2 regions of the Streptomyces sp. NPDC046870 genome follow, and region 1 is predicted to be linked to the other one. Evidence: riboswitches for the same ligand, from Rfam matches in the RefSeq annotation. Region 1 holds a riboswitch; the other holds the start of a gene.
What was found. A riboswitch is a leader RNA that binds a small molecule or an ion and turns the genes downstream of it on or off. The one in region 1 is predicted to bind glycine.

Region 1 (15,174 bases):
TGTGGCTCTCCGGCCGCTACAACGCCGAGGTGTACGCCATCGACACCCGCACCGGCGCCCAGCTGGCCCGCATCAAGGTCGGCAGCGGCCCGCACGGCCTCGCCGTCTACCCCCAGCCGGGCCGCTACTCACTGGGACACACCGGCATCTTCCGCTGAAGCAGCAGTTCCGCGCCCACCGGACGGTACCCGGCGGCCTGGAACGCCCGCAGGCTGCGGGCGTTCCCCGGCGCCACCTGGGCCCACAGCGGCTCCGCGGCCAGCTGCCGGGCGGCGGTCACCAGCAGCCGTCCGAGCCCCCGGTGCCGGGCGTCCTCGGCCACCTCGACCGACACCTCCAGCCGCCCGGCGAGCCCGCGCCCCATGACCAGCACCCCTCCGTCGGCCACCCAGGCCCGCACCTCGTCCCGGCGCTCCCGGGCGTACCGGATCCGGGGGTGCCCGGCGTCCTCGATCTCCGTCAGCGCGAGCGGGGGTCCACCCGGCAGCGGGTCGCCCACCAGCACCGCGTCGACGGTCTCGGCCCGGCGTCCGGTCCGGTCCAGGAGGGCGGTCAGGAAGCGCGGGTTCATCGTGGCCGCCAGGGGATCGCAGTCCAGGCCGCGCAGCGTCTCGTGCACCCACTCCGGGTCCTCGTCGGTGACGACCACCGAGTGCGCGGTGAAGGACAGCACCCCGGCGTCCCGCGGCGAGGGCTGCGCCACGACCGTCGTGCCGCCGTCCGCCGGCGGGAAGACACCGGCCGCCGCCGCGTCGAGAATGTCCCGCAAGGTCTCCAAGGCCCGCTCCTTGAGTCTCCACCCACTGGAAGGCCCAGACTCGCAGACATGATCGAGGACGGCACCGGACTTCTCACCATCGGCGAGCTGGCCCGCGCCACCGGACTGAGCGTGCGCACCATCCGCTACTGGTCCGACGCGGGCGTGCTCACCCCGGTGACCCGGTCCACCGGCGGCTACCGGCTCTACGACGCCGAGGGCGCCGCCCGCCTGGAGCTGATCCGCACCCTGCGCGAGCTGGGCCTCGGCCTGGCGGACGTGCGCGCGGTGCTGGCCGGCGAGCGGACCGTGGCCCAGGTCGCGGCCACGCACGTGGCGGCGCTGGACGCGCAGATCCGGTCGCTGAGGGTGACCCGCGCGGTGCTGGCCGCCGTGGCGCGACGCGGAGCGACCGCAGAGGAGATGACACTCGTGAACAAGCTGGCCCGGCTGTCCGCCGCCGAACGGCAGCGGATCATGGAGGAGTTCGTGGCGGAGACGCTGCGCGGGCTCGACACCGTGGACCCGGACGTCCGGGAACGGATACGGCGCACCGCCGTCCACCTGGCGGAGGACCCCACGCCCGAGGAGGTGGACGCCTGGGTGGAGCTGGCCGAGATGCTCCAGGACCCGGCGTTCCGGGCGCAGATGCGCCGGGCCGTCGAGTTCAACGCGGCCGACCGGCGGCCCGGCGAGCCGCGCGGGCGGTCCCTGTGGTTCGCCAGGCGGCTCGTGGAGCTGGTGGCGCCGGTCCGCGAGCGCGGCGTCGACCCCGCCGGGCCCGGCGCGGAGGAGGTGCTGGGCGAACTGTTCGGCGACGCGGACCGGGGCGAGGTACTGGAGCGCATGACGGCCGGCTTCGACGAGCGCGTGGCCCGCTACCGGGAACTGGTCGCCGTGGTGAACCGGCAGCCCGCGCCACCGCACGCCGAGGACTTCGCCTGGGTGGTCGCCGCACTCCGCTCTCGTGCGGGCCGTTAACCTGACCAGCGTCAGTACGCCAGCACGGCATCAGAAACACGAACAAAAGGGGCGGATCGGTGGCGGACATCGAGGAAGCACGCAAGCAGTTCCAGCGGATCGACGCGGACGGTGACGGATTCATCACCGCAGCGGAGTTCAAGTCCGCCCTCGCGCAGCAGGGTGACTGGAACGTCACCGAGACGGTCGCGGAGGCCGTCATCAAGACCCGCGACCTCAACGGCGACAAGGTGCTGTCGTTCGACGAGTTCTGGGCCTACCTGAGCAAGTGACCCGCCGGCGACAGGGGGTGCCCGCGCCGAGCGGCCCGGGCACCCCCTTCGTCACGCCGTAGCGCCCTCATGACGGCGCGCCCCGCGCCGGATCCGCACGCTCCAGCGCCCCTCGTGCCGCTCCAGCGCCAACGGCAGGTCGAAGCACTTGCCGACCTGGTCACCGGTGAGCACCGACGCGACCGGCCCCGATGCCAGCACCCGTCCGTCGCGCAGCAGCACGGCGTGCGTGGTGCCCGCCGGCAGTTCTTCCAGATGGTGGGTCACCAGCACCGTCGCCAGCGCCGGATGAGCCGCCCGCAGCTCCTCCAGCGCATCGATCAGCTGTTCCCGGCCGGGCAGGTCCAGGCCGGTCGCCGGCTCGTCCAGGAGCAGCAGCCGCGGCTCGGGCATCAGCGCCCGCGCGATCAGCGTCCGGCCGCGCTGCCCCTGCGAGAGCGTCGGCCACCGGGCGTCCCGCAGCGCCCCCAGTCCCAGCGTGGCCAGCAGCGCCTCGGCCCGCTCCGTCTGCTCCGGGGTGGGCCGCCACCGGGGGACCGGCTCGACCGAGTTCGTCGCCCCCGTGAGCACCACGTCCCGCACCCGCAGCGGCGAGGTCAGCGGATGGCGCGGGTCGACGTGCCCGACCAGGGTCCGCAACTCGCGCAGGTCCACCCGGCCCAGCCGGTGCCCGAGCACCTCCACCGCGCCCCGGGTCGGATGGACCACCGCCCCGAGCAGCCCGAGCAGCGTGGACTTGCCCGCGCCGTTGGCGCCGAGCAGCGCCCAGTGCTCACCGGCCCGGACGGTCAGCGAGACCTCCTGGAGGATGGGCCGCCCGTCCCGGACGACGTGCACGTCCTCGGCCCGCAGCACCTCCGTCGTCGCCTCCGTCATCGCGCCGCCCGGTTCACCGCGGACGGCACCGCGCACAAGGCGGCCGACGGGCCCGTGCCCGTGCCCCAGGCCGTGACGCCGCCGGCCCGGCACTCCGCGAAGGCCGCCGTCCCGTCCTCGGCGAAGGCGGTCAGCGGGCCGGCGCCCGTGCCCCCGTGGCCGCCGACGCGGTTCCCGGCCTCCCGGGCGCGGCGGGCGCGCACGGCCGCGTAGGGGTGCCGTGGGTGCGCGGGAAGGCGGTTGCGGTGCTCCACCGGCTCCCGTACGGCGTCGATGTCACCAGGGCCGACCATGGGGTCGGCCCCTTGGGCGCGGAGGCTGAGGGCGAGGGTCACCAGGTCGACGTTACCGGTGCGCTCACCGTCGCCGAACAGGCGGCCCGCCCCCGGACCTCGGCCGGGGGACCCCCAGGGCACCGGCCGGCACGGCGAGTTCGGCGCAGGCGACCCCGGTGCCGGGTCGTTGTGCGGATGCATCGGGAGGACCCCGGCACCGGCGACGACACCCACGCCGCGATGGCCGACGCCCTCGCCGCGGCGGACGCCCTCGCCGCGGCGGACGCCGACCGCGTGGCGACCGTCCTGCCGACGGAGCCGGACCGGACGCCGGAGCCGCTGCGCGAGCGGGGATCACGGGGCACGCGGGACGCGGCCCGGACGGTTCAGGACACCGCGCCGCGGTACCGGCCCGGCGCCACCCCGTGCTCCCGTTTGAACGCCTTGGCGAAGGCGAACTCCGAGGTGTAGCCGGTCCGCCGGGCCACCTCGCGCAGGGACAGGCCGTCGTGGCGCAGCAGCCGGGCCGCCGTCGTCATCCGCCACCAGGTCAGGTACGTCAGCGGCGGCTCGCCCACCAGAGCCGTGAACCGGCGCGCGAAGGCCGCGCGGGACAGGCCGCCGGCGGCGCCCAGTTCCGCGACCGTCCAGGGCCGGTCCGGCTCGCCGTGGATCGCGCGGAGTGCCGCCGCGACCGCCGGGTCGGCCAGCGCCGCCGACCAGCCCCGGTCCCGGCCCGCCGCCCGCTCGCTCTCCCACCAGGCCCGCAGGATGTACAGCAGCAGGGTGTCCAGCAGCGAGGTGACGATTGCGTCGGTGCCAGGCCGCCCCTCCTCCAGCTCCATCCCGAGCAGTTCCACCGCCGCCCGCAGCGAACGGTTGCCGCCCACCCGGGCCGGCAGGTGCACCACCTCGGGCAGCTCGGCCAGCAGCCGGTGCGCCCGGTCCCGGTCGAGCCGGTAGGTCCCGCACAGCGTGACGGTGTCCGGGCAGCCCTCGCGCGGTGCGTCGGGCGGTCCGCCCCAGGTGCCGTCCGGCAGCCGCCGCATCTCCCGCGGCGTCACGTCCAGCCCGCTGACCAGCGCGTGCCCCTGCCCGTGCGCCAGGAAGACGACATCCCCCGGTGCCAGCGCCACCGGCTCCCCGTCGTGCGGGACCAGCCAGGCCGAGCCGCGCAGCACCACGTGGAACCCGGCCTCGTCGGAGCCGGCCCACCGCTGGCCCCAGGGGGCGTACTGGTACCGGCGCGCGGAGTGCGGCCGGCCCGTGCGCATGGCGGCGACCACGTCGCTGAGCACGTCCATGCGGCGACTCTAACGGGCGTACGGCGACTCTAACGGGCGTACGGCAAAGGGAGACGACCGGACAGGAAACCGAGAGGGAAGGACATGGATCGTCCACGGCACGGGACTTAGCGTCGACGGCATGACAACCACCGCACGTACAGTGCTCTTCCACGAACTCGGCGGCCCCGACGTCCTCGGCGTCGAAGAGGTCGAGCTGCCCGCGCCCGGCCCGGGCGAGGTCCTGGTCACGGTGGAGGCGCTGGGCCTCAACCGCGCCGAGGCCCTCTTCCGCGCGGGCGGCTACTACTACCAGCCGACCCTGCCGGCCTCCCGCAACGGCTACGAGGCGGCCGGCGAGGTCGAGGCCGTGGGCGAGGGCGTCACCGGGTTCGCGCCGGGCGACAAGGTGCTGGCCGCCGCCAACTTCGAGCTCAGCGCCCACGGTGTGCACGCCGAACGGGTCCTGCTGCCCGCCGACGCCCTCGTCCCACGTCCCGACGGCGTCGACGCGGTCACCGGCGCCGCCGTCTGGCTGACCTACACGACGGCCTACGGCGCCCTGGTCGAGCGGGCCGGGCTGGTCCCGGGGCAGCGGGTGCTGATCACCGGTGCCTCCAGCGGGGTCGGCACCGCCGCGATCCAGGTCGTCCGGCGCGCCGGCGCCGTCCCCGTCGTCACCACCCGCACCGGGGCCAAACGGCGGCAGCTGCTCGACCTGGGCGCCGAGCACGTGATCGTCAGCGAGGACGAGGACGTGGTGAAGGAGGCCCGCAGGGTGACCGGCGGACGGGGCGTGGACATCGTCCTGGACGCGGTCGGCGGCCCCGGCTTCGCCGCGCTCGGCGACGCGGTCGTCCCCGACGGCACTCTGGTCAGCTACGGCTGGCTCGACGAACAGCCCATCCTGCTGCCCAGGCAGTGGCCGCTCACCGTCCACGGATACGCGAACTTCGTGATCACCGGGAATCCGGAGGGCCGGCACCGCGCCGCCCACTACCTCGGCGCCGGCCTCGGTGACGGCACACTGCGCCCGGTGATCGCCGAGGTCTTCGACGGTCTGGACCGGATCGCGGACGCCCACCGGCTGATGGAGTCCAACGAGCACACCGGAAAGATCGTGGTACGGATCTGAGCGCGTCCGGCACCGGCCGGGCAGCCGTCACCCGTTCGGCGCGCGGCGCGGAATAGGCCGGGATCCGGTGAGGTTGACCCGAGGACATTCCATGCATGCGCATAGACCATCCGGAGGGTCAGCCATGAAGATCGGCATCATCGGCGCGGGGAACATCGGCGGCAACCTCACCCGGCGGCTCACCGCCCTCGGCCATGACGTCTCCGTCGCCAACTCCCGGGGCCCCGAGACGCTCCGTGACCTGGCGGAGGAGACCGGCGCGACCCCCGTCCGGGCCGAGGAGGCCGCCAAGGGCGCCCAGGTCGTGGTCGTCACGGTGCCGCTGAAGGCGGTCCCGGACCTGCCCGCCGGCCTGCTGGACGGCGCGGCCGAGGGCGTCGCGGTGATCGACACCGGCAACTACTACCCGCAGCAGCGGGACGGCCGGATCGCGGCCATCGAGGACGAGGGCATCACCGAGAGCCGCTGGACCGAGCAGCACCTGGGCCACCCGGTGGTCAAGGCGTTCAACGGCACCTACGCCCAGGACATCCTGGACCGGCCGCGCCCCGCGGGCGACCCCGAGCGCATGGCCCTCCCGGTCGCCGGCGACGACGAGGCGGCCAAGCGGACCGTCCGCGGCCTGATCGACGAACTCGGCTTCGACACCGTCGACGCAGGCACCATCGCCGACTCCTGGCGCCAGCAGCCCGGCACCCCCGTCTACGGCCTGCGCGCCGGCGCGGAAGCGGTGCGCAAGGCCCTCGCGGAGGCGTCCCCGGAGCGTCCGGCGGACTTCCGGGGCTGACCCCGGCGGGGCGGAAGGGGCCACGAACCCGTCACGCGCTCGTGGCCCATTCCTTCAGCGCCGCCTTGCTCGCGAAGTCCGCGACGTCCTTGTCGTGGGGATCGCTGGTGTACTGGTGGAACCGCCACTTGGCCTTGATCCGGGGACTTCCCGCGGTGACGTAGTCGGCGATCCACAGCCCGTCCCCGGCGTAGGAGGTGGTGTCGACGTTCAGCCAGAAGTGGCGGTTGCAGTAGAGCACCACCCGGTTGTCCGGCCTCAGTTCCTTCAGCTTGCGGATGAAGCGGTCCTTCTCCGCGTTGCTCGCGTGGGTGCCGTCGCCGGTGGTCTCCCAGTCGACGGCCAGGAGATCACCGCGGCGGTCCGGGGCGTGGCTGAGGAAGTACTCGGCCTGGGCGGTGAGGTTGCCGGGCCACAGGAAGTGGTAGAAGCCGACGACCAGACCCGCGTCACGGCCGTGCCCGGCCTGGGCCGCGAGTCTGGGATTGACGTACGAACGGCCCTCCGTCGCCTTGATGAAGACGAAGGAGAGACCGCTCGTCGCGTAGGAGGAGGACTGGTAGGCGCTCACGTCGATGCCATGCAGCATGTGAAGGTTGTCCCCCGTGGGCGCCGGTGTGGAACCTCAGCTCCGGGTGGTCACGGAACTCAGGACGGAGGCGGACTTCGCCGACCAGTCCGAGGTGATCAGACTGGCGTGGTTCTTGGCCAGCAGGGCCAGGCGCGCGGCGACTTCGGCGTCCGTCGGACTGGTGGAGGAGATGGCCGGCGACACGTTGTGGGCGTCGGTGGTGATGAGGATGTAGTGGTTCGCGGAGTAGAACGACGTGTCGTAGCCGTTGTCGACGTACGTCGCCGCGTCACCGTCGAAGAACACGAACCAGGGGCGGATCGAGGCGTCGTAGCGGCTGGTGCGCGGGTCGCCGTTCGCCGCGCCGAGGACGACCGGGAAGGCCTGGGCCGCCGAGATGTTCCCGCCCGCCTTCAGATCGCGCAGGTGGTCGCCGTACTCCTCGTCCGTCCAGTAGCTGTCGAACGGGTTGGACTGCTCCACCGTGCCCGGGATCAGGTCGAAGACGAACTTGCCCTTGAGGGCGTCCCGGGCGGGCCAGGCGTCCGCCTTCGCCGCCGCGTCCAGCGTGCCGTACGTGCCGCCGAGCAGGTCGGCCGGCTTGTAGACGCTGCTGCCCAGCTTCTGCGCGACGAGCGTGTCGAACTCGTCCGGTCCGAGGCCCGCCTTGTCGTTGAAGCCGACCTTCATCTCGACCTTGACGACGATCGGCGGATGGTCGGGGTGGAGCTGGTTCCAGGCGGCCATGTTGTCCAGGCAGCTGCCGAGGTCCTGGTTGCGGCTCTTGCTGTACAGCTCGCCCGGGGTCTTCGCCGCCTCGCAGTTGTTGTCGTTGCCCAGCGGGTTGCTGTGGCTGACCCGCCAGCGGTGGCTGATGCTGTCGACGTAGACGTCCAGTTCCAGCAGCGAGGCGCCCGAGTCCAGCGCCTGGGCGAAGTAGGTGTACTTGGCCTTGTCGTACGCGTTGTGCGTGCCGATGGCCGTCGTCTCGGAGAACTTCGGCGACGCCGCGTGCGCGTTGCCCGGCACCACCACCAACGAAGCGGCGGCCCCCACGAGCGCCGCCAGCCGTCTCATCCCGCGTATCACCGAACTCCCTTTCGCTGCCGTTGAGTTGGCGGCAGCGTAGGGCCAAGCGGTTACTGTGCGGTAGCCCTTGAGAGAACATCAGGAGAGCCGCGACACCGCCGCCCGGGCACCGGGCCGCTCGCACGGCCCCCCTCCGCCGGGCAGGCCGGCTCCGGCCGGGCGTGACGGCGCCGCCCCGGCCGATGGGCGCGGCGGCGGGGCCGGACGGGTGTCCGTCATGGGGCGAGGGGCTTCACCGCTTGGTGGGGGGCGGCTTTGTCGGCCGGGTGCCGGGGTGGTCGTGGGGCGTGGCCGGCCGGTTGCGTGGGCGCCGCCGGGCATGACGGTGCCGCCCCGGTCGACGGGCGGGGCGGCGGGGACGGACGGGTGTCCGTCATGGGGCGAGGGGCTTCACCGCCTGGTGGGAGGCGGCTTCGTCGGCCGGTGCCGGGGTGGTCGTACGGCGTCGTCGGGCCCCCGCGGTGGGCAGGCCGCCGGGGCACGCCCGGACACCGTACGCCCGGGGCCGGGAGGCCGGGTCAGCACTCGATGATGTTCACGGCCAGCCCGCCCCGCGCCGTCTCCTTGTACTTCACGCTCATGTCCGCGCCGGTGTCCTTCATCGTCTTGATGACCTTGTCCAGGGACACCTTGTGGGAGCCGTCGCCGCGCATCGCCATCTTCGCGGCCGTGACCGCCTTCACCGCGGCCATGCCGTTGCGCTCGATGCACGGGATCTGGACCAGACCGCCGACCGGGTCGCAGGTCAGGCCGAGGTTGTGCTCCATGCCGATCTCGGCCGCGTTCTCCACCTGCTCGGGGGAGCCGCCGAGCACCTCGGCGAGGGCGCCCGCCGCCATGGAGCAGGCGGAGCCCACCTCGCCCTGGCAGCCGACCTCGGCGCCGGAGATGGAGGCGTTCTCCTTGAAGAGCATGCCGATCGCGCCCGCGGCCAGCAGGAAGCGGACCACGCCGTCCTCGTCCGCGCCGGGCACGAAGTTGATGTAGTAGTGCAGGACCGCCGGGATGATGCCGGCCGCGCCGTTCGTGGGCGCGGTCACCACACGGCCGCCCGCCGCGTTCTCCTCGTTCACCGCCATCGCGTAGAGCGTGATCCACTCCATGGCGTGCGCCAGCGGGTCGCCCTCGGCGCGCAGCTGGCGGGCCGAGACGGCCGCGCGGCGGCGTACCTTCAGACCGCCCGGCAGGATGCCCTCGCGGGACATGCCCCGCTGCACGCACTCGCGCATCACCCGCCAGATCTCCAGCAGGCCCGCGCGGATCTCCTCCTCCGTGCGCCAGGCCCGCTCGTTCTCCAGCATCAGCGAGGAGATCGACAGGCCCGTCTCCTTCGTCAGGCGCAGCAGCTCGTCGCCCGTGCGGAACGGGTACTTCAGGACCGTGTCGTCCAGCTTGATCCGGTCCGCGCCCACCGCGTCCTCGTCGACGACGAAGCCGCCGCCCACCGAGTAGTACGTCTTGGTGAGCAGCTCCTCGCCGTCGGCGTCGTAGGCCCACAGCGTCATGCCGTTGGCGTGGTACGGCAGCGCCTTGCGGCGGTGCAGCACCAGGTCCCGGTCGAAGTCGAAGGCGATCTCGTGCTCGTCCAGGAGCCGGATCCGTCCCTGCTGCTTGATCGCTTCCACGCGCGCGTCGGCCGTCTCCACGTTCACCGTGCGCGGTGAGTCGCCGGTCAGGCCGAGCAGGACGGCCTTGGGGGTGCCGTGGCCGTGCCCGGTCGCGCCCAGGGAGCCGTACAGCTCCGTGCGGACGGCGGCGGCCTGCTCCAGGAGGCCTTCGTTGCGCAGGCGGCGGGCGAACATCCGCGCCGCGCGCATCGGGCCGACCGTGTGGGAGCTGGACGGACCGATGCCGATCGAGAACAGGTCGAAGACCGAGATGGCCACGGTCACTCCTCAAGACAGCAGGGGGGTGGCGGGGCACCCTCGGCGGGTGCCCCACCGGGGACTTACTTGTTCAGGCCCGGGTACAGCGGGTGCTTGCCGGCGAGCGCCTTCACGCGCGCCTTCAGGGCCTCGGCGTCGTAGGACGGCTTCAGCGCCTGCGCGATCACGTCCGCGACCTCGGCGAAGTCCTCGGCCGTGAAGCCGCGGGTCGCCAGGGCCGGCGTGCCGATCCGCAGACCCGAGGTGACCATCGGGGGCCGCGGGTCGTTCGGGACGGCGTTGCGGTTGACCGTGATGCCGACCTCGTGGAGCCGGTCCTCGGCCTGCTGCCCGTCCAGCTCGGACGCGCGCAGGTCCACCAGGATCAGGTGCACGTCCGTGCCGCCGGACAGCACGTTCACGCCGGCCTCGCGGGCGTCCGGGGCCGTCAGGCGCTCGGCGAGGATGCGGGCACCCTCCACCGTACGACGCTGGCGCTCCTTGAAGTCCTCCGAGGCCGCGACCTTGAAGGACACCGCCTTGGCCGCGATCACGTGCTCCAGGGGACCGCCCTGGAAGCCCGGGAAGACGGACGAGTTCAGCTTCTTCGCGAAGTCCTTCCTGGCGAGGATGATGCCGCCGCGGGGGCCGCCCAGCGTCTTGTGGGTGGTGGAGGTGACCACGTCGGCGTACGGCACCGGGTTCTCGTGCAGACCGGCCGCGACCAGGCCCGCGAAGTGCGCCATGTCGACCCACAGGTAGGCGCCGGCCTCGTCGGCGATCCGGCGGAACCCGGCGAAGTCCAGCTGCCGCGGGTACGCCGACCAGCCCGCGATGATCACCTTGGGGCGGTGCTCCTTGGCGAGCCGCTCGACCTCGGCCATGTCGACCAGGCCGGTCTCGGCGTCCACGTGGTAGGCGACCACGTCGAACTGCTTGCCGGAGAAGTTCAGCCGCATCCCGTGGGTCAGGTGGCCGCCGTGCGCCAGGTCCAGGCCGAGGATGGTGTCCCCGGGCTGGGCCAGCGCGAAGAGGGCCGCCTGGTTCGCGGAGGCGCCGGAGTGGGGCTGCACGTTGGCGTACTCCGCGCCGAACAGCTCCTTGACCCGGTCGATGGCGATCTGCTCGGCGACGTCGACGTGCTCGCAGCCGCCGTAGTAGCGGCGGCCCGGGTAGCCCTCGGCGTACTTGTTCGTCAGGACCGAGCCCTGCGCCTCCATCACCGCGAGCGGCGCGAAGTTCTCGGAGGCGATCATCTCCAGGGTCGACTGCTGGCGGTGCAGCTCGGCGTCGACCGCGGCGGCGATCTCCGGGTCCAGCTCGTGCAGGGGCGTGTTCAGGACAGTCATACGGCTACGACTCCTCAGCCGGCGGAAAAGGCGGTGTACTCGTCCGCGGAGAGCAGGTCGGCCGGCTCCTCCGCGACGCGTACCTTGAACAGCCAGCCACCCTCGAAGGGGGCGGAGTTCACCAGCGACGGGTCGTTGACGACGTCCTCGTTGACCTCGGTGACCTCACCGGTGACCGGCGAGTACAGGTCGGACACCGACTTCGTCGACTCCAGCTCGCCGCAGGTCTCGCCCGCGGACACCGTGGAGCCGGCCTCGGGGAGCTGGACGAAGACGACGTCACCGAGCGCGTTGGCCGCGTGCTCCGTGATACCGACCGTCGCGACGCCGTCCTCGGCGGCCGACAGCCACTCGTGCTCCTTGCTGTAGCGCAGCTGCTGGGGGTTGCTCATGGCCTGAATTCTCCTGTACACGCGAGGGTGCTGATGACGGGGGACTGCGGAAACCGCTGGTGAGCGGGCGAATGTGCGCAGCGTCACGCCCCGGCCACGGGACCGGGGTCCCCGGCGGGCGCGACCGCGCCCAGTGTCTACTTCTGGCGCTTGTAGAACGGCAGCGCCACGACCTGGTACGGCTCGTGGGTGCCCCGGATGTCCACGCCGACGCCCTCGGTGCCCGGCGCCGCGTACGCCGCGTCGACGTAGGCCATGGCGATCGGCTTGCCCAGGGTGGGGGAGGGGGCGCCGGAGGTGACCTCGCCGATCACCTCGCCGCCGGCGACGACGGCGTACCCGGCGCGCGGCACCCGGCGGCCCTCGGCGACCAGGCCGACCAGGACCCGCGGCGGGTTCTCCTGGGCCCGGGCGGCGGCCTCGGCGAGCGCCTCACGCCCGACGAAGTCGCCCTCCTTCTCGAACTTGACCACCCGGCCGAGCCCGGCGTCGAAGGGGGTGAGGGAGGTCGTCAGCTCGTGCCCGTACAGCGGCATGCCCGCCTCCAGGCGCAGCGTGTCCCGGCAGGACAGCCCGCACGGGACCAGGCCCGCGCCCTCGCCGGCCTTGGTCAGCGCCTGCCACAGCTCGACGGCGTGCTCCGGCGCGACGAACAGCTCGAAGCCGTCCTCGCCGGTGTAACCCGTGCGGGCGATCAGCGCCGGGACGCCGGCGACCGTGCCCGGCAGGCCGGCGTAGTACTTCAGGCCGTCGAGGTCGGCGTCGGTGAGGGACTTCAGGATGCCGGGGGACTCCGGGCCCTGCACGGCGATCAGCGCGTAGGCGTCCCGGTCGTCGCGGACCTCGGCGTCGAAGCCCTCGGCGCGCTCGGTCAGCGCGTCCAGCACGACCTGGGCGTTGGAGGCGTTGGCCACGACCATGTACTCGGTCTCGGCGAGCCGGTAGACGATCAGGTCGTCCAGGATGCCGCCGTCGGCCCGGCAGATCATCGTGTAGCGGGCGCGGCCGACGCCGACGGAGGCGATGTTGCCGACCAGCGCGTGGTTCAGGAACGCGGCGGCCTGGTCGCCGGTGACGGTGATCTCGCCCATGTGGGAGAGGTCGAAGAGACCGGCCCTGGTCCGCACGGCGAGGTGCTCGTCGCGCTCGGAGCCGTAGCGCAGGGGCATGTCCCAGCCGGCGAAGTCGGTCATCGTCGCACCGAGCGCGCGGTGCACGGCATCGAGCGCGGTGTGGCGGAGTTCAGTGCTGCTCATCGGACGGTCGTCTCCCAAGGCGAGCGGACAGGCGAGGAACGTTCCTCCCCATCTGTCATCGGAACCTGAGAGGTTCGCCGCGACCGCCACCGGGACGATCACGGCTTGCACCGTGGGTGGAGCCACTGACACAGCGGCCCGCTTTTCAGATGTGCCTCGCCCGCGCGGTAACGGGGCCTGAGAGATTCAAGGGAGGGACTTGCTCCTTCGGCGTCCCAGCCCGGGGCTGGGAACTCTCCCGCGCGGATTCAAGCGGCCGGTATGCAGTTGGCGGGCACATCATTGCACGCCGCTCCCCGCCCATCCAGAGCGCGCTCCTTGTGACCGGCCTGTGGCAGAACGCACACGAACCGCCTACCGTTGCCCATTACCTTCTCTTTACACAGAACGGGCATGGGGATGACCGAGCCCCCTGGGGAGGACGATCACGGTGAACAGGACATCGGCCTACGCCACCGACTCCGGCATCGCGGTGCCGGGACAGCCCTCCGCGGCCCGCGCGCGCCGCGCGGACCGCCCCGCCCCGGTCGTCCGCGACCTGCGCGACCGCGCGGGCCGCAGCCCGCACGCCCTGCTCTTCGGCCCCCGCGACCTGGTGGTGATCACCGGCCTGCCCGGCAGCGGCAAGTCCACCCTGATGCACCGCGCGGTCACCGGCCATCGCGTCGACTCCCAGGACACCCGCGACCGCTGGGACGCCCGCGTCCCCCGCTCCGTCCCCTACGCGCTCTACCGCCCCCTGGTCCGCCTCGCCCACTACGCCGCCCTGCGCAGGGCCCTGCGCACCGGCGAGGGCGTCGTCGTGCACGACTGCGGCACCCAGCGCTGGGTGCGCGCCTGGCTGGCCCGCGAGGCCCGGCGCCGCGGCGCCACCCTGCACCTGCTCCTCCTCGACGTCAGCCCCGAGACCGCCCGGGCGGGCCAGCGCGAGCGCGGCCGGGGCGTCTCCCGCTACGCCTTCCGCCGCCACCGCCGTACGACCGGCCGGCTGCTGCGCGCGGTGGAGAAGGGGGAGCTGCCCGCCGGCTGCGGCGCGGCGGTGCTGCTGGACCGGGACGCGGCGGACGTCCTCGGCCGGGTCGGCTTCGCGGGGTGAGGCACTGTCACAGCCACCCGCTAGCCTTCTTGCTCCCAGCAGTGGTTCCCAGCAGGCGGTAGGCACATGGACTTCCCGGCGGACGTTCCCGCGGACTTCCCGGCACAGGCGCACCCCCACCCGCACGGCGGTTGGCCCGGCAACGAGCTGGAGGAGGTGCTGTCGGCCTCCCTCGGCATCCCCTCGGCGGGCGGCCGGATCATCGAGGTCCTCGGGCGCAGCTTCCTGTGGATACCGCTGCCCAACGGCGGGGGCCCGCACAGCGGCCCGCTGGACCTGCCGACGATGGAGATCGACGGCCAGGTGTATGTCCCGGTGTTCAGCTCCGAGGAGCAGCTGCGCCAGGCGACCGGTTCCCACATGTCGTACACCATCGCCCCCGCCGTGGAGTTCGCGCGCGGCCTGCCGCCACAGGCGGGCATCGCGGTGAACCCGGGCGGTGTGGTCGGCATCCCGCTGCCGCCCGACGCCGTGGCCGAGCTGTGCCGCGCCGGCCGCACCCCGCTCGACGGGCCCGGCACCGGTGGCCGGGTCCGCCTCTTCGAACCCGACTGGCAGGACGACCCGGTCGACTTCCTCGCCGCGGCCTCCGCCGAGTTCGCGGGGACCGGCGTGGTGCTCACCGCCCGCCGCTGCCTGGCCGTCATCGAGACGGCCGACCCGGTGATGTTCGTGGGCGTGGAGCTCTCCCAGTGGGAGGGGGACGTCCGGAACCTGCCGCTGGACGCCCTCGGCCGGGCCCTCGGCACAGTCCCGGTCAAGTGGCCGGTCAACCTGATCCTCATGGACGTGGCCGAGGACCCGGTCTCCGACTGGCTGAAGACGAACGTCCGGCCCTTCTACCAGTACGGCCACTGACCGCGCCGGAAGAGCGCGGGGCCGCATCCGGTGTGCGGTCCCGCCGTGGGGCGCGGCCGGCCACGGACGACCCGCACCCGCGTACGAACCCGAGGCCCCGAGCCGCTGGGCGCTTAAGCTGTCTCCAAACGCGGGGCACGGAGTAGAAGGGCCGGTACAACAGGTGAGCGCGAGCCACAGCGGCAGCGTCGAGCACATGCTGCGCCAGGTCACCCCGGGACGCTACGACGCCTACGAGGCCCTGCTCCGCGCCCTCGCCACCCCCTCCTCCGGCCAGATCTGGATGCTCCTGTGGCACGGCCAGGCCGGCTCCCCGGACGCCCAGTACGGGG
Region 2 (15,174 bases), on a different contig from region 1:
CTGATACGGCGGGCCGTGGAGCGGCCGGATCGGGCACCTGTTCCCGGCCCGACTACCCAAACGTCCCGGGCACCGCCTAGGGTTGCTGTGTGAACGAGCTCGATGTCGTAGGTGTCCGGGTCGAAATGCCCTCCAACCAACCGATCGTGCTCCTGCGCGAAGTGGGAGGCGATCGTTACCTCCCCATCTGGATCGGGCCGGGGGAGGCGACGGCGATCGCCTTCGCCCAGCAGGGCATGGCCCCCGCGCGACCGCTGACCCACGACCTGTTCAAGGACGTGCTGGAGGCCGTCGGCCAGGAGCTGACCGAAGTGCGCATCACCGATCTGCGGGAAGGTGTCTTCTACGCGGAGCTGGTGTTCGCCAGCGGGGTCGAGGTCAGCGCCCGCCCCTCCGATGCCATAGCGCTCGCCCTGCGCACCGGAACGCCGATCTACGGCAGTGACACGGTGTTGGACGACGCCGGCATCGCCATTCCGGACGAGCAGGAGGACGAGGTGGAGAAGTTCCGCGAGTTCCTCGACCAGATCTCGCCCGAGGACTTCGGCACCAGCAGCCAGTGAGCCCCGGGACGCGCCCGTCCGCCCTGGTGTGTCCGGGGGCGGACGGCGGCCCCGCACGGTCCGCGCCCCGGCAATTGCCTCCGGCCAGTGAGAGCGTCCTACGGCCCCCCGCCAGCGCATTCGGCTAGCCTTTCCCCGCGGTGGGACACGGGAAACCACTCCTTGGGTGATTATCACTCGGCGTGCCGAGTGTGGCGATCGTTGACGCACCCCTGGTGACTGCCTACCGTCGAGAAGGCAGGTCAAGGACGGAGGTCGGCGTGAGAACCAGCGGCGACGGTACGGCTGGGGGTGCCCCCGGACGCGGTTTCGGGGAGAGCGGTCCGTACCCGCCCCCGAGCTCGCGGCCGCGATCCGGCGGGGGTCATGCCCATCCCGGCAGCGCGGTGGAGCACGCTCCGCAGCTGCCGACGGCGGTGCCGAACGGCGGAGGGGTGGCGTCCATGACGTCCGAGGAGATCGGCTACCGCGGGCCCACGGCCTGCGCGGCTGCCGGCATCACCTACCGGCAGCTCGACTACTGGGCGCGCACCGGTCTGGTCGAGCCCAGCGTCCGGCCCGCCTACGGGTCGGGCACCCAGCGTCTGTACAGCTTCCGGGACGTCGTCGTCCTGAAGATCGTGAAGCGGTTCCTGGACACCGGGGTGTCCCTGCAGAACATCCGCACGGCCGTCCAGCACCTCAGGGAACGCGGTTTCCGTGACCTGGAGCGGATGACCCTGATGAGCGACGGCGCCACCGTGTACGAGTGCACCTCGCCGGACGAGGTGCACGCCCTGCTCCAAGGCGGTCAGGGCATCTTCGGGATCGCTGTCGGTGTGGTGTGGCGGGACGTGGAAAGCGCCCTCTCCCAGCTGCACGGCGAGCGCATCGACACGGGCGAGACCCTGGTCGGGCACAACCCGGCGGACGAGCTGGCGCGGCGCCGCAACCGGGCGGTCTGACGGCCGCGTCCGACCGCCGGACCTCCCGCGGGGCGCGCGGGTGTCCGCATTGTCAGTGCCGTGGTGCAGCATCGGGGATGTGAGAAACGCGCCCACGATCCTGCATCTCGACATGGATGCCTTCTACGCCTCGGTGGAGCAGGCATCCAAGCCGAGTCTGCGCGGGAAAGCGGTGGTCGTGGGCGGGCTCGGACCGCGCGGGGTGGTGGCGACCGCGTCGTACGAGGCACGGGTGTTCGGGGTGCACTCGGCCATGCCCATGGCCCAGGCGCGCCGGCTGGCGCCCAACGCCGCGTACCTGGTGCCGCGCTTCACCCTGTACCGGGCGATCAGCGACCAGGTGATGGCGCTGCTGCGGGAGCTGTCACCGCTGGTCGAGCCGCTGAGCCTGGACGAGGCGTTCGTGGACCTGGAGGCCGGGGGAGCGGCCCGGGACGAGGAGTCGGCGCGACGGGCGGGGGAGAAGCTGCGCGCGGACATCCGGGCGGTCACCGGGCTCACCGGGTCGGTGGGACTCGCCGCTTCCAAGATGCTCGCGAAGATCGCCTCCGAGCAGGCGAAGCCGGACGGGCTGCTGCTCATCGAGCCGGGCACGGAGCGGGCGCTGCTGGCACCGATGCCGGTGCGCACCCTGCCGGGTGTCGGACCGGCGACCGGGGACCATCTGCGCCGGGCCGGGATCACCACGGTGGAGGAGCTGGCGGAGGCCGGCGAGGACGAACTGGTCCGGCTGCTCGGCAAGGCGCACGGGCAGGCGCTGTACGCCATGGCGCTGGCGCGGGACGAGCGGCCCGTGGTGGCCGAGCGGGAGGCCAAGTCGGTGTCCGTGGAGGACACGTACGACGTGGACATCCACGATCGGCTGCGGGTCGGCCTGGAGGTGCAGCGGCTGGCCGACCGGTGTGTGCGGCGGCTGCGCGAGGCCGGGCTGTCGGGGCGGACCATCGTGCTGAAGGTGCGGCGGTACGACTTCTCCACCCTGACCCGCTCCGAGACGCTGCGAGGGCCCACCGACGACCCCGTGGTCGTCCGCGAGGCGGCGGCGCGGCTGCTGGACTCCGTGGACACCACGGGCGGGGTGCGGCTGCTCGGGGTGGGGGTGTCCGGGCTCGCCGACTACACGCAGGAGGACCTGTTCGCGCAGTCCAGACCCGTGCCCGCGGCGGAGGAGCCGGAGAAGGGTGCGGTGGAGGCCGTCGTGGAGCGGAGCGCGCCCGTGGAGCGGGAGTGGCGGGCCGGGCAGGACGTACGCCATACGGAGTACGGGCACGGGTGGGTGCAGGGGAGCGGTCTGGGGCGGGTGACCGTGCGGTTCGAGACGCCTCAGTCCGCTCCGGGACGGGTGCGGACGTTCCTCGTCGACGATCCCGCGCTGGCGGGCGCCGAACCGTTGCCGCTGGTCATGGATCCACCCGAGCCGCCCAGCCGACCCGGTCCGCCGAGCGGCGACCCGCACGGCGGGACTCCGCCCCGCACCCCGGAGGACACCACCGGTCAGGGCTCCTCCGACCCCGCCAGCTTGCCGAAGTCGCGGTCCGGGACCTTGGGGGGCGGGGCCGCCACGTCGAGGCCGTAGTGGTGGTAGAGCTGCAGTTCCTGTTCGGGGGAGAGGTGGCGGCCCACGCCGAAGTCGGGGGCGTCCTTGATCAGGGCGCGGTCGAAGGGGACGTGCAGGGTGTCGTCGACCAGTTCGCTGGGCTCCAGGGGCACGAAGGCGTCGCGGGAGAACAGGCCGGTGCGTATGGCGGCCCACTCGGGCACGCCGGTCGCGTCGTCCAGGTACACCTCGTCGATGGTGCCGATCTTGGTGCCATTGCGGTCGAACGCCTTGCGGCCGATCAGGTTGCGTGGATCGATGTCGGTCTGCACGGTCCCTCTCCCTCCACGTGGTCGCAACTCATCCGTAAGCACTACAAAAGAGCACATTCAAGGAGGCGGCCACTCGAAGGCCCCGTCGTTGACCTCGCTGGTAGGCTGACAGCGGCTGCTGACCCCGTGCGGGAGAGTCCTCCGACCACCTCGGAGGCGCCGAAGGAGCAAATCCTCCCCGGAATCTCTCAGGCTCACGTACCGCACGGACGAGGTCACTCTGGAAAGCAGGGCGGATGCCGACGGCTTCCGCCCTCACCGACGGGGAAAGCCGGTGCCCGCGGGCGTCCGGTGAAGCTCTCAGGTCGAGATGACAGAGGGGGAGGCCGTCGGGGTACCCGCGCCGTGGTGCCCCTCGCAGGTCGCGTCAGACCAGGAGGCCTCCGCAATGACCGCCCATCGCATTCCGCTCTCCGAACTCGAAGCGGGCACCCCGTTCGAGCAGCGCCACATCGGGCCCGACCAGGAGGCGCGGGCCAAGATGCTCGCGCAGGTCGGCTACGGCTCGCTCGACGAGCTGACCGCCGCGGCGGTGCCGGATGTGATCAAGAACGCCGATGCCCTGGACCTGCCAGGCGCCCGCACCGAGGCCGAGGTGCTCGCCGAGCTGCGCTCGCTCGCCGACCGCAACCAGGTCCTCGGCTCCATGATCGGCCTGGGCTACTACGGCACCTTCACGCCGCCCGTCGTGCTGCGCAACGTCATGGAGAACCCGGCCTGGTACACGGCCTACACGCCGTACCAGCCGGAGATCTCCCAGGGCCGCCTGGAGGCCCTGCTGAACTTCCAGACGATGGTCGCCGAGCTGACCGGGCTGCCCACCTCCGGCGCCTCCCTGCTGGACGAGGGCACCGCCGCCGCCGAGGCCATGGCGCTGTCCCGGCGCATGGGCAAGAACAAGAAGGGCCTGTTCCTGGTCGACGCGGACGCGCTGCCGCAGACCATCGCGGTGATCGAGACCCGCGCCGAGCCGACCGGCGTCGAGGTCGTCGTGGCCGACCTCGGCGACGGCATCCCGGCGGACATCGCCGAGCGCGAGATCAACGGCGTGCTGATCCAGTACCCGGGCGCCTCCGGTGCCGTACGGGACATCAAGCCCCTCATCGACCAGGCGCACGAGCTGGGCGCCCTGGTCACGGTCGCCGCCGACCTGCTCGCGCTGACCCTGCTGACCTCGCCGGGCGAACTCGGGGCAGACATCGCCGTCGGCACGACCCAGCGCTTCGGTGTGCCGATGGGCTTCGGCGGCCCGCACGCCGGCTACATGGCCGTACACGAGAAGTTCGCCCGCAGCCTCCCCGGCCGGCTCGTCGGCGTCTCCGTCGACGTCGACGGCAACAAGGCCTACCGCCTGGCGCTGCAGACCCGTGAGCAGCACATCCGTCGCGAGAAGGCCACCAGCAACATCTGCACCGCCCAGGTGCTGCTCGCCGTGATGGCCGGCATGTACGCCGTCTACCACGGGCCGGAGGGCCTGCGGACCATCGCCCGGCGCACGCACCGGTACGCCACGATCCTCGCCGAGGGGCTGAAGGCCGGCGGTGTGGAGATCGTCCACGGGGCGTACTTCGACACGATCACCGCGCGCGTGCCCGGCAAGGCCGCCGCGGTCGTCGCCGCCGCCCGGGAGAACGGGGTCAACCTGCGGCTCGTCGACGCCGACCACGTCTCGGCGGCCTGCGACGAGACCACCAACCGGGCCCAGCTGGCCGCCGTCTTCGCCGCCTTCGGTGTCGACGGCGACATCGAGGCGCTGGACGACAGTGCCGAGGACACCCTGCCCGAGGCGCTGCTGCGCACCGACGCCTACCTCACCCACCCGGTCTTCCACCAACACCGCTCCGAGACCGCGATGCTGCGCTACCTGCGCAGGCTGGCCGACCGGGACTACGCGCTCGACCGCGGCATGATCCCGCTGGGCTCCTGCACCATGAAGCTCAACGCGACCACCGAGATGGAGCCGGTCACCTGGCCCGAGTTCGGGCAGCTGCACCCCTTCGCGCCCGCCGAGCAGGCCCAGGGCTACCTCACGCTCATCCACGAGCTGGAGGACCGCCTCGCCGAGGTCACCGGCTACGACAAGGTCTCCCTCCAGCCGAACGCCGGTTCCCAGGGCGAACTGGCCGGTCTGCTCGCCGTACGCGGCTACCACCGCGCCAACGGCGACGAGCAGCGCACCGTGTGCCTCATCCCCTCCTCCGCGCACGGCACCAACGCGGCCAGCGCGGTGATGGCCGGCATGAAGGTCGTCGTCGTCAAGACCGCCGAGGACGGCGAGATCGACGTCGAGGACCTGCGCGCCAAGATCGAGCAGTACCGCGACGAGCTGGCGGTGCTGATGATCACCTACCCGTCCACGCACGGGGTGTTCGAGGAGCACGTCGCCGACATCTGCGCCCAGGTGCACGAGGCGGGCGGCCAGGTGTACGTCGACGGCGCCAACCTCAACGCGCTCGTCGGCCTCGCCAAGCCCGGCCACTTCGGCGGCGACGTCTCCCACCTCAACCTGCACAAGACGTTCTGCATCCCGCACGGCGGCGGTGGTCCGGGCGTCGGCCCGGTCGCGGTCCGCTCGCACCTGGCGCCGTACCTGCCCAACCACCCGCTCCAGCCGGAGGCCGGCCCTGAGACGGGGGTGGGCCCGATCTCGGCCGCCCCGTGGGGCAGCGCGGGCATCCTGCCGATCTCGTGGGCGTACGTGCGTCTGATGGGCGGGGAGGGCCTCAAGCGCGCCACGCAGGTCGCGGTGCTCTCCGCGAACTACGTCGCCAAGCGCCTGGAGCCGCACTACCCGGTGCTCTACACCGGTCCCGGCGGCCTCGTCGCGCACGAGTGCATCATCGACCTGCGCCCGCTGACCAAGGCGACCGGCGTGAGCGTGGACGACGTGGCCAAGCGCCTGATCGACTACGGCTTCCACGCGCCGACCATGTCCTTCCCGGTGGCCGGCACGCTGATGATCGAGCCGACCGAGTCGGAGGACCTCACCGAGCTGGACCGTTTCTGCGATGCGATGATCGCCATCCGCACGGAGATCGACAAGGTCGGCTCGGGCGTGTGGCCCGCCGAGGACAACCCGCTGCGCAACGCCCCGCACACCGCCGCCGCGCTCGGCGGTGAGTGGACGCACGCCTACAGCCGCGAGGAGGCCGTCTTCCCGGCCGGTGTCTCGGCCGCCGACAAGTACTGGCCGCCGGTGCGCCGTATCGACCAGGCCTACGGCGACCGCAACCTGGTGTGCTCCTGCCCGCCGCTGGACGCCTACGAGGACTGAGCGAACCGCTGACGAAGGCCCCGCCCGGGTTCCGGGCGGGGCCTTCGGGCCTTCTACGCCGTCGCCAGCGAGACCTCGGTCGCCTTGATCAGGGCGACGACGTCGGAGCCCACGAACAGGCCGAGGTCCCCGGCCGCGTCCTTCGTGATCGCCGCGGTGAGTTCGCCGCCTTCCACGGCGACCCGGACGGTGGCCATGGCCTCGCCGAGCGAGAGACGGATGACCGTGCCGCGCAGCTGGTTGCGGATCGACAGACCCTCGACCCGGTTGGCGGCGAGGGATACCTCCGTCGCCTTCACCAGGGCGGTCACCGGGGAGCCCGGGGCGAGGCCGAGCTGTTCGACGGCTTCCAGGGTGACGGCGGCGGTGAGGTCCTGACCGCCGCTGAGCCGGACTTTGACGGTCGCCATGACTTCGCCCGCGCGCACCTCGGTGACGGTGCCGGGCAGCTGGTTGCGGATGCTCAGGGTCATGGGCACCCACCGTAGAGCGCCGGTCCGCTCAGGCCGGGTATGCGTGGGTCTGCGTCGCTTTGACCGTCGCCCAGACCGGTGCACCCGGGTGCAGGTCCAGCTCGGCGGCGGCGACCGTCGTCAGGTCCGCCGCGAGCGGCAGCTCGCCGGTGAGGTCGGCGCGGATCTGGTCGCCGTGCGTCTCCAGGCCGGCGACCTCGCAGCGCCACAGGTTGCGGGCGCTGGCGCCGGAGGGCCGGTCCCGGAACAGGGTCACGGCGGACGGCGGGAACGCCACGAAGACCGGGCCCGACAGCTCCTCCGTGGTCGTGATCGCGGGGCCGGTGTCGAGCCGTACGGTGTGCCCCGCGGCCTGTCCGCGGTAGAGGTTGAGGCCGACGAGCTGGGCGATGTAGTCCGTGCGGGGGTGGCGGGCGATGTCGGCGGGCGTGCCCTGCTGGACGACCCGGCCGTCCTCCACGACCACCAGCCGGTCCGCGAGCACCATGGCGTCCAGCGGGTCATGGGTGACCAGCACGCAGACCGCCTCGAACTCGGCCAGGCGGCGGCGCAGCTGTGCGCGGACCTCCAGGCGGGTTCGGGCGTCCAGGGCCGCCAGCGGCTCGTCGAGGAGCAGCAGCCGGGGGCGGGTCGCCAGGGCGCGGGCGAGGGCCACGCGCTGGGCCTGGCCGCCGGAGAGGTCGCGGGGCTTGGCGCCCGCGTGGGCCGCCAGACCCATCCGGTCCAGCCAGGTCGCCGCCTGGGCACGGGCCGCCGCCTTGCGCACGCCCTGGCAGCGGGGGCCGAAGGCGACGTTGTCCAGGGCGGACAGGTGCGGGAAGAGCAGGTAGTCCTGGAAGACCACGCCCACCGGGCGGGACTCCGGGGGTGTGTGGGCCAGGGAGGTGCCGTCCAGACGGAGGTGACCGTCGGTGAGGGGGGTGAGGCCGGCGAGGGCGCGCAGGGCGGTGGTCTTGCCGGCGCCGTTGGGACCCAGCAGGGCGAGGACCTCACCGGGGGTGGCCCGCAGGGTGACGTCCAGGCGGAAGGTGCCGCGGTCGACCACCAGGCGGGCGTCCAGGCCGGCCGGCTGGTGCGGGCCTGTGGTGGGGCGCGATGCGGAGCCGGTGCGGGCGGTTGTCGCCGCGGGGGCCGGTGCGGGACCGGTGCGACCGCCGGTCGCGGCGGGCCGCGGTGCGGGGTTCGTGGCGTCGGTGGTCGCGGCAGGGGCCCGGCAGGGGTCGGTGCCGTCGGTGGGCTCGGGGTGGGGGATCGTCATGACGTGGTCATCCAGCGGTCCCGGAGGCCCGCCAGTACCGCGATCGACACGGTCAGCAGGACCAGGCTGAGGGAGATGGCGGCCTCGGGGTCGTTCTGCAGGGCCAGGTAGACCGCGAGGGGCATGGTCTGGGTGCGGCCGGGGAAGTTGCCCGCGAACGTGATGGTCGCGCCGAACTCGCCGAGCGCGCGGGCCCAGGCCAGGACCGCGCCGGCCGCGATGCCCGGCGCGATCAGCGGCAGGGTCACCCGGCGGAACGCGGTGAAGCGGGAGGCGCCGAGCGTGGCGGCCGCCTCCTCGTAGCGGGGGTCGGCGGCGCGCAGCGTGCCCTCCACGCTGATCACCAGGAACGGCATCGCGACGAACGCCTCCGCGATCACGACCCCGGTGGTGGTGAACGGCAGGGTGATGCCGAACCACGCGTCGAGCCACCGGCCGACGACGCCGTTGCGGCCCAGGGCCAGCAGGAGGGCCACACCGCCGACCACCGGGGGCAGCACCAGCGGGAGGGTGACCAGGGCCCGAACCAGGCCCCGGCCGGGGAATTCCGTGCGGGCCAGCAGCCAGGCCAGCGGCACGCCGAGGACGAGGCTGACGGCGGTCGCCGCGGTGGCGCTGACCAGGGACAGCTGGAGCGCCTGCCACACCTCGGCGCTGGTCAGCCGGCCCGGCAGGCCGCGCCACGGCGCTCGGACGAGCAGCGCGAGCAGCGGCAGCAGCAGGAACGCCAGGGCCAGCACGCCCGGCAGCAGCAGCGGAAGCGGCACCCCGCGCCGGCCCCCGGTGCCGACGCGGCGGCGCCGTGGCCGGCCCGAGCGGGGGCCGGTCGCGGCACCGGGTTTGCCGAGCGAGGTCACGGCTTGAGGAACCCGGCCTCGTGCAGCACCTTCTGGCCCTCCGCGGAGCGCACGAGGGCGATGAACGCCTTGGCGGCCTCGGCGTTCGGCGCGTTCTTCAGCAGCGCGATCGGGTAGTCGTTGACGGCACCGGCCGACTCGGGGAACTCCACGCCCTCCACCTTGTCACCCGCCGCCTTCACATCGGTCTTGTACACCACCGCCGCGTCGGCCTCCTTCAGCTCCACCTTGGTCAGGGCGCCCTTGACGTCCTGCTCGTAGGAGACCGGGGTGAGCTTCAGCCCGCTCGCGTCGAGGGCCTTCCGGGCGGCGGCACCGCACGGGACGGTCCTGTCGCACAGGACGACCTTCAGACCGGCCTTGGTGAGGTCCTTCAGGGAGGCCACCTTGTGCGGGTTGCCCGGGACGGTGGCGATCTCCAGCTGGTTGCGGACGAAGGTGACCGGGGTGCCGGCCGTGTCCTTCGCGTCCGTCACGACGGCCATCGTCCCGGGGCTGGCCGCGGCGAACACGTCCGCGGGGGCGCCGCTGGTGATGTTCGCGGCGAGGGTGTCGCTGCCGCCGAAGTTGAAGCTGACCTTCGTGCCCTGGTGCTGCTCCTCGAACTCCTTGCCGAGGGTCGTGAAGCTCTCCTTCAGGGAGGCCGCCGCGAACACGGTGACCGTGCCCGAGAGCTTCCGGGACGCCGATGTGCCGGAGGGGGCGGAGGGGTTGGACGAGTCGGTGGAGTCCGACGGGGAGGAGCAGGCGCCGAGGGCCAGCATGGCGGCGGCTCCCGCGCCGGCCAGCCGCACTGTCCGCCGGGTCCGGCGTACGGAACGGGTCATCACGGATCTACTCCTCGGTTCTGTCGTACGACGGTCGCGCCCAGGCACGGCTCGGTGATGGCCGTGCGGCGATCATACTGCCGCATCCGCCAGGGAGGAGTCTGCTGTTGCATCGCATGAGCCAGGGTCTGTTGCCCTCCGGCTCGCATGTGCGTTTGTACCGCGCTGGTCGGCCCGGGGGGGTGTCTGGTGCCCGGTCAGACCCGGTCGATGTGCACGTTGGTGGACTTGACGCGCGCGGTGGCCTCCATGCCGACTTCCAGGCCCAGTTCCTCCACCGCCTCCCGGGTCAGCAGCGAGACGAGCCGGTGCGGGCCGGCCTGGATCTCCACCTGCGCGGCGACGTCGCCGAGCTTGATCGCGGTGACGATGCCGGGGAAGGCGTTGCGGGCCGAGGTGTACGAGGCGTCCTCCTCGGCGGCACCCGCCTTGGCCAGTTCGACCGAGAAGGCCGCGAGGTCTCTGCCGTCGATGAGCCGCCGCCCGGACTCGTCGCGGTGCGTGGCCACCCGGCCGGCATCGGCCCAGCGGCGGGCGGTGTCCGGGCTGACGCCGAGCAGCCGCGCGGCCTGACCGATCGTGTAGGACTGCATGCCGGTCACCCTAGGGCCACGCGCCCGGGGGGCGTGGACGCGGGTCGGCCGTCGGAGGTGCCGCGGTACCGCCGTACCACGCACCCGGTCCCGGCGGACGCGTTCGGCGGGACCGGGGCCGGGCGCCCGCCGTCGCGGTGCCGGACGACCGGAGCGCCGAGGCGGTCCGGGCCTGCCGCCACGCCTGCCCGGCTCAGCCGGTGTGCACCCGCGGCCGGCGTTCGCGGTCCGGTTCCGCCTCGCGCAGTACCTCGCGGGTGACCGGGGCGACCTCGCCCTGTCCGAAGAGGAAGAAGCGGAGGAAGTTGGCGAACGGACTGCCCTCGGTCCACTCGAAGTAGATGTGCGGGGTGCAGCCGGTGACGTCACGGACGTGCAGCAGCAGGGCGGCGAGCGCGTTCGGGATCGAGGCGGACTCCAGCGTCAGCACCCGGTAGCGGCCGTGCAGCACCTCCCCGCGCACGGTGAGGCCGGCCTCGAACTCCGACGGGTCGGTGACCGTGACCTCGGCGAAGACGAAGTCCTCCTGCTCGGGCATGTCGTTGTCGGCGCGGATCTGCTCGATCTTGTCGCGGTACTCGGCCTTGTCGCGGCGGTCCGGCTCGTTGGCGATGAACCGTATCTTGCGGCTGGCCATGTCCCGGATGAACCGTTCCGCCATGGGGTCCAGCGACACGCTGGTCACCCGCAGCTCGAAGGCACGGGCCAGCCGCGACAGCAGGGAGACCAGCACGATGCCCGCGATGAAACAGGCACCGATCTTCACGCCGTCCGGGCGCTCGATGACGTTCACGACGGTCGTGTAGAGGAACACCACCGAGATCACCGCGAAGGTGATGGTCCAGCCGTGCTGTCCCGCCCTGCGCGCGGCGATGGTCACCGCGATCGCGGCGGAGCTGATCAGCACCAGCACCCCGGTGGCGTAGGCGCCGCCCTGCTTGTCGACGTCGGCGTCGAAGATCCAGGTCACCAGGAAGGCGACGAGGGTGAAGACGATGACCATCGGCCGTACCGCCCGCGCCCAGTGCGGGGCCATGCCGTAGCGGGGCAGGTAGCGCGGCATCAGGTTGAGCAGCCCTGCCATGGCGGAGGCGCCCGCGAACCACAGGATGGCGATCGTCGACACGTCGTAGACCGTGCCGAAGGCGCTGCCGAGGTACTCGTGCGCGAGGTAGGCGAGCGCGCGGCCGTTGGCCTGGCCGCCCGCCCTGAACTCCTTCTCCGGGATCAGCAGCGTGGTGATGAAGCTGGTGGCGATCAGGAAGCAGCTCATGATCAGCGCGGCGGTGGTCAGCAGCTTCCTGGTGTCCCGGATGCGGCCCGCGGGCCGCTCCTCGGTGTCGCCGGCGTCGCCTTTCACGTGCGGCATGACGGCGACACCGGTCTCGAACCCGGACAGGCCCAGGGCGAGCTTGGGGAAGACGATCAGTGCGACGCCGATCATCACGAAGACGTTCCCGTGCTCCGTGGTCAGCGCGCTGCTCCAGTCCGTGATCACGTGTTCGGCGGTCACGACGTGCCACAGGCCGGTGATGACGACGACGAGGTTCAGCCCGAGGTACACGCCCACCAGGACGACCGCGACGCCGATCGCCTCCAGGAAGCCCTTGAGGAAGACCGCGCCGAGCAGGGCCACCAGGAGGAGGGTGATCAGCATCTGCTTGCCCTGCAGGGCCTGCGTCAGATGGGGGTTCTCCACCAGGTGGGTGGAGGCGTCCGCGGCGGACAGCGTGATGGTGATGAGGAAGTCCGTCGCCGCGAAACCCAGCAGCGTGAGCACGAACAGTTTGCCCTGCCAGAAGGACAGCAGCCGCTCCAGCATCGCGATCGAGCCCTCGCCGTGCGGGCTCTCCTGCGCGACCCGGCGGTAGACCGGCAGCGCGCCGGCCAGTGTCACGATGACGAGCACGATGGTCGCGATCGGCGAGAGCAGACCGGCGGCCAGGGCCGCGATGCCGGGCTGGTAGCCGAGGGTGGAGAAGTAGTCGACACCGGTCAGGCACATCACCCGCCACCAGCGCTGCCCCTGGTGCGGGGGCTCCGGCGCGGCGTGGGGTCCGGTGTGGCCACCGCCCTTGCCCATGTCGGACAGGCCCTCCAGCATCCACGCGCGCAGGCGGCTGGTACTGGGAGGGCGCTCGGTCGTGACCATCGGCGTGCTCCTGAAGTGCGGCTCAGCTCTTTGCAGCCATCACGCGGACGGCGGCACCAGCGTAAGCAGAGAGTGACGCCTGGGCCTATGGATCACGGCGCGGGCGGCGTCAAGCTTGCGTTAAGAATGGCCCGCGCGAGGCGGAGCCGCACCAAGAAGGGGAGGCCGGGACGGGTTCGGCCTGGAGCGAGAGGAGCGGGGAGCCGGCGCGCGGCGGCCACCGAGCGTCACTCCAGACCCGACGCCCGGAACACACCGAGGGCCGTCTCGCGGTCCACGCGGCGGGCCAGGTGGCGCAGCGCCGACGTGCCGCACAGCAGGGTGCCGGCGGCCTGCGCGGCGCGGGCCCCCTCGTCCAGCCGGTACCACAGCTCCGGGTTGCGGATCAGGACCTCCGGGTCGATCTCGACCCGGTTGCCGAGGGCGTCGCGCAGCACCAGGCGCCGGGTGACGCCGTCCAGCGGGCGCACCGCGGTCAGCAGATCGGTGCGGACGCGGCGGGTGCGGTACAGGCGCCGGGTGGCCAGCCAGTCCCGGCCGGCGGACACGCGCACCGGGAGCAGCACGAGGAACAGGAGCAGGGCCAGCAGGAGCCACAGGACACCGCGCCACCAGGTCAGCGAGCCGGCGGTCCAGTCGACGCACAGCAGCAGGCCGAACAGCGCGCCGGCACAGCGGGCCGACGTGCGCGCGTCCTTGGTCCAGCCGCGGTCGCGCACCACGGCCTCGGTGCCGGACGGGTGGGTGCCGGTCGGCTGGGGGCGGATGTCGTGGCCGTGCTCCATGGGGGAAACGGTAGTCCGTCGTCGGCGGCCCGGGCCTGCCCTTGACGGTGCTCTGACGGCCACGGGCCGGTTCCTGACGTGATGGCAGCGGGGCCGACGTGACCTCCCGCGCCACGCGCCCGTGCGTGACCGGTCCCCCCGTCACAACCCGCGGGTGTCGATGCGCAGATGCCACGTGTTGCGGCGGTGGACGGCCAGCAGTTCCGATTCCAGCGGGGACGGGGGCACCGCCAGGACCGGGCAGACCGCGTGGGCCAGGCAGTGCCGGGAGACCCGGCCGGAGAAGGCCCGTTGCAGCCCGCGCCGTCCGGCGCCCACCACCAGGACGTCGTCCTCCCGGTTCGCGGTCGCCACCAGCGCCGGGCCGGGGGCACCGCGCACGACGACGGGCTGCATCGGCACACCGGGACCCTCCGCGTCGAAGATCTCCTCGAGCACCGAGGCCAGCCGCTGCTTGGCGAGCCGCTGCCACTCCTCCACCAGCAGTCCGCCGGCGGGGGAGCGCCGCGCGGCGGCGTCACCGCCCGGTGGTTCCCAGGCCAGCACGGGCCAGAGCTGGGCTCGCAGCCGGCGGGCCAGCGCGGCGGCCCGCCGCAGGGCCGTGACGCTGTTCAGGGAGCCGCTCACGCCGACCACCACCCGCGTGGCCGCCGAGGCGTCGTAACCGGACATGACTCAGACTCCACCGTTGCGCACGGGCACCTGAGGGTGACGGCCGTGACACCCGAGGGCGTGCCCGCTGCGAGGTCCTCGCTTCCTTCCATCCCACTCCCGTGCCGGTGATTCGACCAGCCGGGGCGGCGGGACCCCCCGCACGCCTCTTCGGGCATTAGGATTCGGCGCTCATTCGGCACTCACGGCGAAACTTTCGAACGCCTCCAGGAGGCGAACATGCGAACGTACGACAATCCCGTCATCCCGGGTTTCCACCCCGACCCCAGCGTGTGCCGGGTCGGCGACGACTACTACCTGGTGTGTTCCAGCTTCGAGTACTTCCCCGGCGTTCCGCTGTTCCACAGCCGGGACCTGGTGCACTGGCGCCAGATCGGCAACGTGCTCGACCGGCCCGGGCAGTTGGACCTGCCCGACGACGTCCCGGCGTCCGCCGGGATCTACGCGCCGACGCTCCGGCACCACGACGGACTCTTCCACGTCATCACCACCAGCGCGGGCGCCGGCGGGACCTTCCTGGTCACCGCGGAGCGCCCCGAGGGCCCCTGGTCCGACCCGGTGTGGATCGATCTGCCCGGCATCGACCCGGACCTGGCGTGGGACGAGGACGGTTCCTGCTGGGTCGCGATGGCCGGGGTCAGCGTCGCCCGGATCGACCCGCGCACGGGACAGGTGCTGGAGGGGCCGCTGCCGATGTGGTCCGGCACCGGCCTGCGCGACCCGGAGGCCCCGCACCTGTACCGGATCGGCGACTGGTGGTACCTGCTGCTCGCCGAGGGCGGCACCGCCCTGGGGCACGGTGTCTCGGTGGCGCGCGCCCGCTCGCCGCGCGGCCCCTGGGAACCGGCTCCCGGCAACCCCCTGGTGTCCCACCGCGGCACCGGCCTGCCCATCCAGTGCACCGGCC

Region 2: another riboswitch for glycine. It lies ahead of gcvP (aminomethyl-transferring glycine dehydrogenase); the one in region 1 lies ahead of gcvT (glycine cleavage system aminomethyltransferase GcvT).

The regions. Positions count from the first base shown of each region.
Region 1 is NZ_JBEYXM010000025.1:30,059-45,232, forward strand. Features, by position in the region: gene AB0946_RS34185 (hypothetical protein) at 1-158, shown strand, start outside; gene AB0946_RS34190 (GNAT family N-acetyltransferase) at 125-778, opposite strand; gene AB0946_RS34195 (MerR family transcriptional regulator) at 827-1,738, shown strand; gene AB0946_RS34200 (EF-hand domain-containing protein) at 1,798-2,010, shown strand; gene AB0946_RS34205 (ATP-binding cassette domain-containing protein) at 2,062-2,886, opposite strand; gene AB0946_RS34210 (hypothetical protein) at 2,883-3,221, opposite strand; gene AB0946_RS34215 (AraC family transcriptional regulator) at 3,548-4,465, opposite strand; gene AB0946_RS34220 (zinc-dependent alcohol dehydrogenase family protein) at 4,587-5,579, shown strand; gene AB0946_RS34225 (NAD(P)-binding domain-containing protein) at 5,671-6,366, shown strand; gene AB0946_RS34230 (glycoside hydrolase family 25 protein) at 6,398-6,955, opposite strand; gene AB0946_RS34235 (phosphatidylinositol-specific phospholipase C domain-containing protein) at 6,992-8,014, opposite strand; gene AB0946_RS34240 (L-serine ammonia-lyase) at 8,545-9,912, opposite strand; gene glyA (serine hydroxymethyltransferase) at 9,975-11,240, opposite strand; gene gcvH (glycine cleavage system protein GcvH) at 11,255-11,632, opposite strand; gene gcvT (glycine cleavage system aminomethyltransferase GcvT) at 11,770-12,888, opposite strand; glycine riboswitch at 13,044-13,139, opposite strand; gene AB0946_RS34260 (AAA family ATPase) at 13,319-13,984, shown strand; gene AB0946_RS34265 (enhanced serine sensitivity protein SseB) at 14,051-14,842, shown strand; gene AB0946_RS34270 (enhanced serine sensitivity protein SseB C-terminal domain-containing protein) at 15,039-15,174, shown strand, end outside.
Region 2 is NZ_JBEYXM010000007.1:346,395-361,568, reverse strand. Features, by position in the region: gene AB0946_RS19215 (MerR family transcriptional regulator) at 1-4, shown strand, start outside; gene AB0946_RS19210 (bifunctional nuclease family protein) at 90-563, shown strand; gene AB0946_RS19205 (MerR family transcriptional regulator) at 824-1,507, shown strand; gene AB0946_RS19200 (DNA polymerase IV) at 1,587-3,083, shown strand; gene AB0946_RS19195 (PRC-barrel domain-containing protein) at 3,002-3,376, opposite strand; glycine riboswitch at 3,496-3,590, shown strand; gene gcvP (aminomethyl-transferring glycine dehydrogenase) at 3,765-6,650, shown strand; gene AB0946_RS19185 (TOBE domain-containing protein) at 6,704-7,123, opposite strand; gene AB0946_RS19180 (ABC transporter ATP-binding protein) at 7,152-8,381, opposite strand; gene modB (molybdate ABC transporter permease subunit) at 8,378-9,238, opposite strand; gene modA (molybdate ABC transporter substrate-binding protein) at 9,235-10,065, opposite strand; gene AB0946_RS19165 (molybdopterin-binding protein) at 10,263-10,658, opposite strand; gene AB0946_RS19160 (amino acid transporter) at 10,852-12,810, opposite strand; gene AB0946_RS19155 (hypothetical protein) at 13,038-13,595, opposite strand; gene AB0946_RS19150 (universal stress protein) at 13,737-14,267, opposite strand; gene AB0946_RS19145 (glycoside hydrolase family 43 protein) at 14,487-15,174, shown strand, end outside.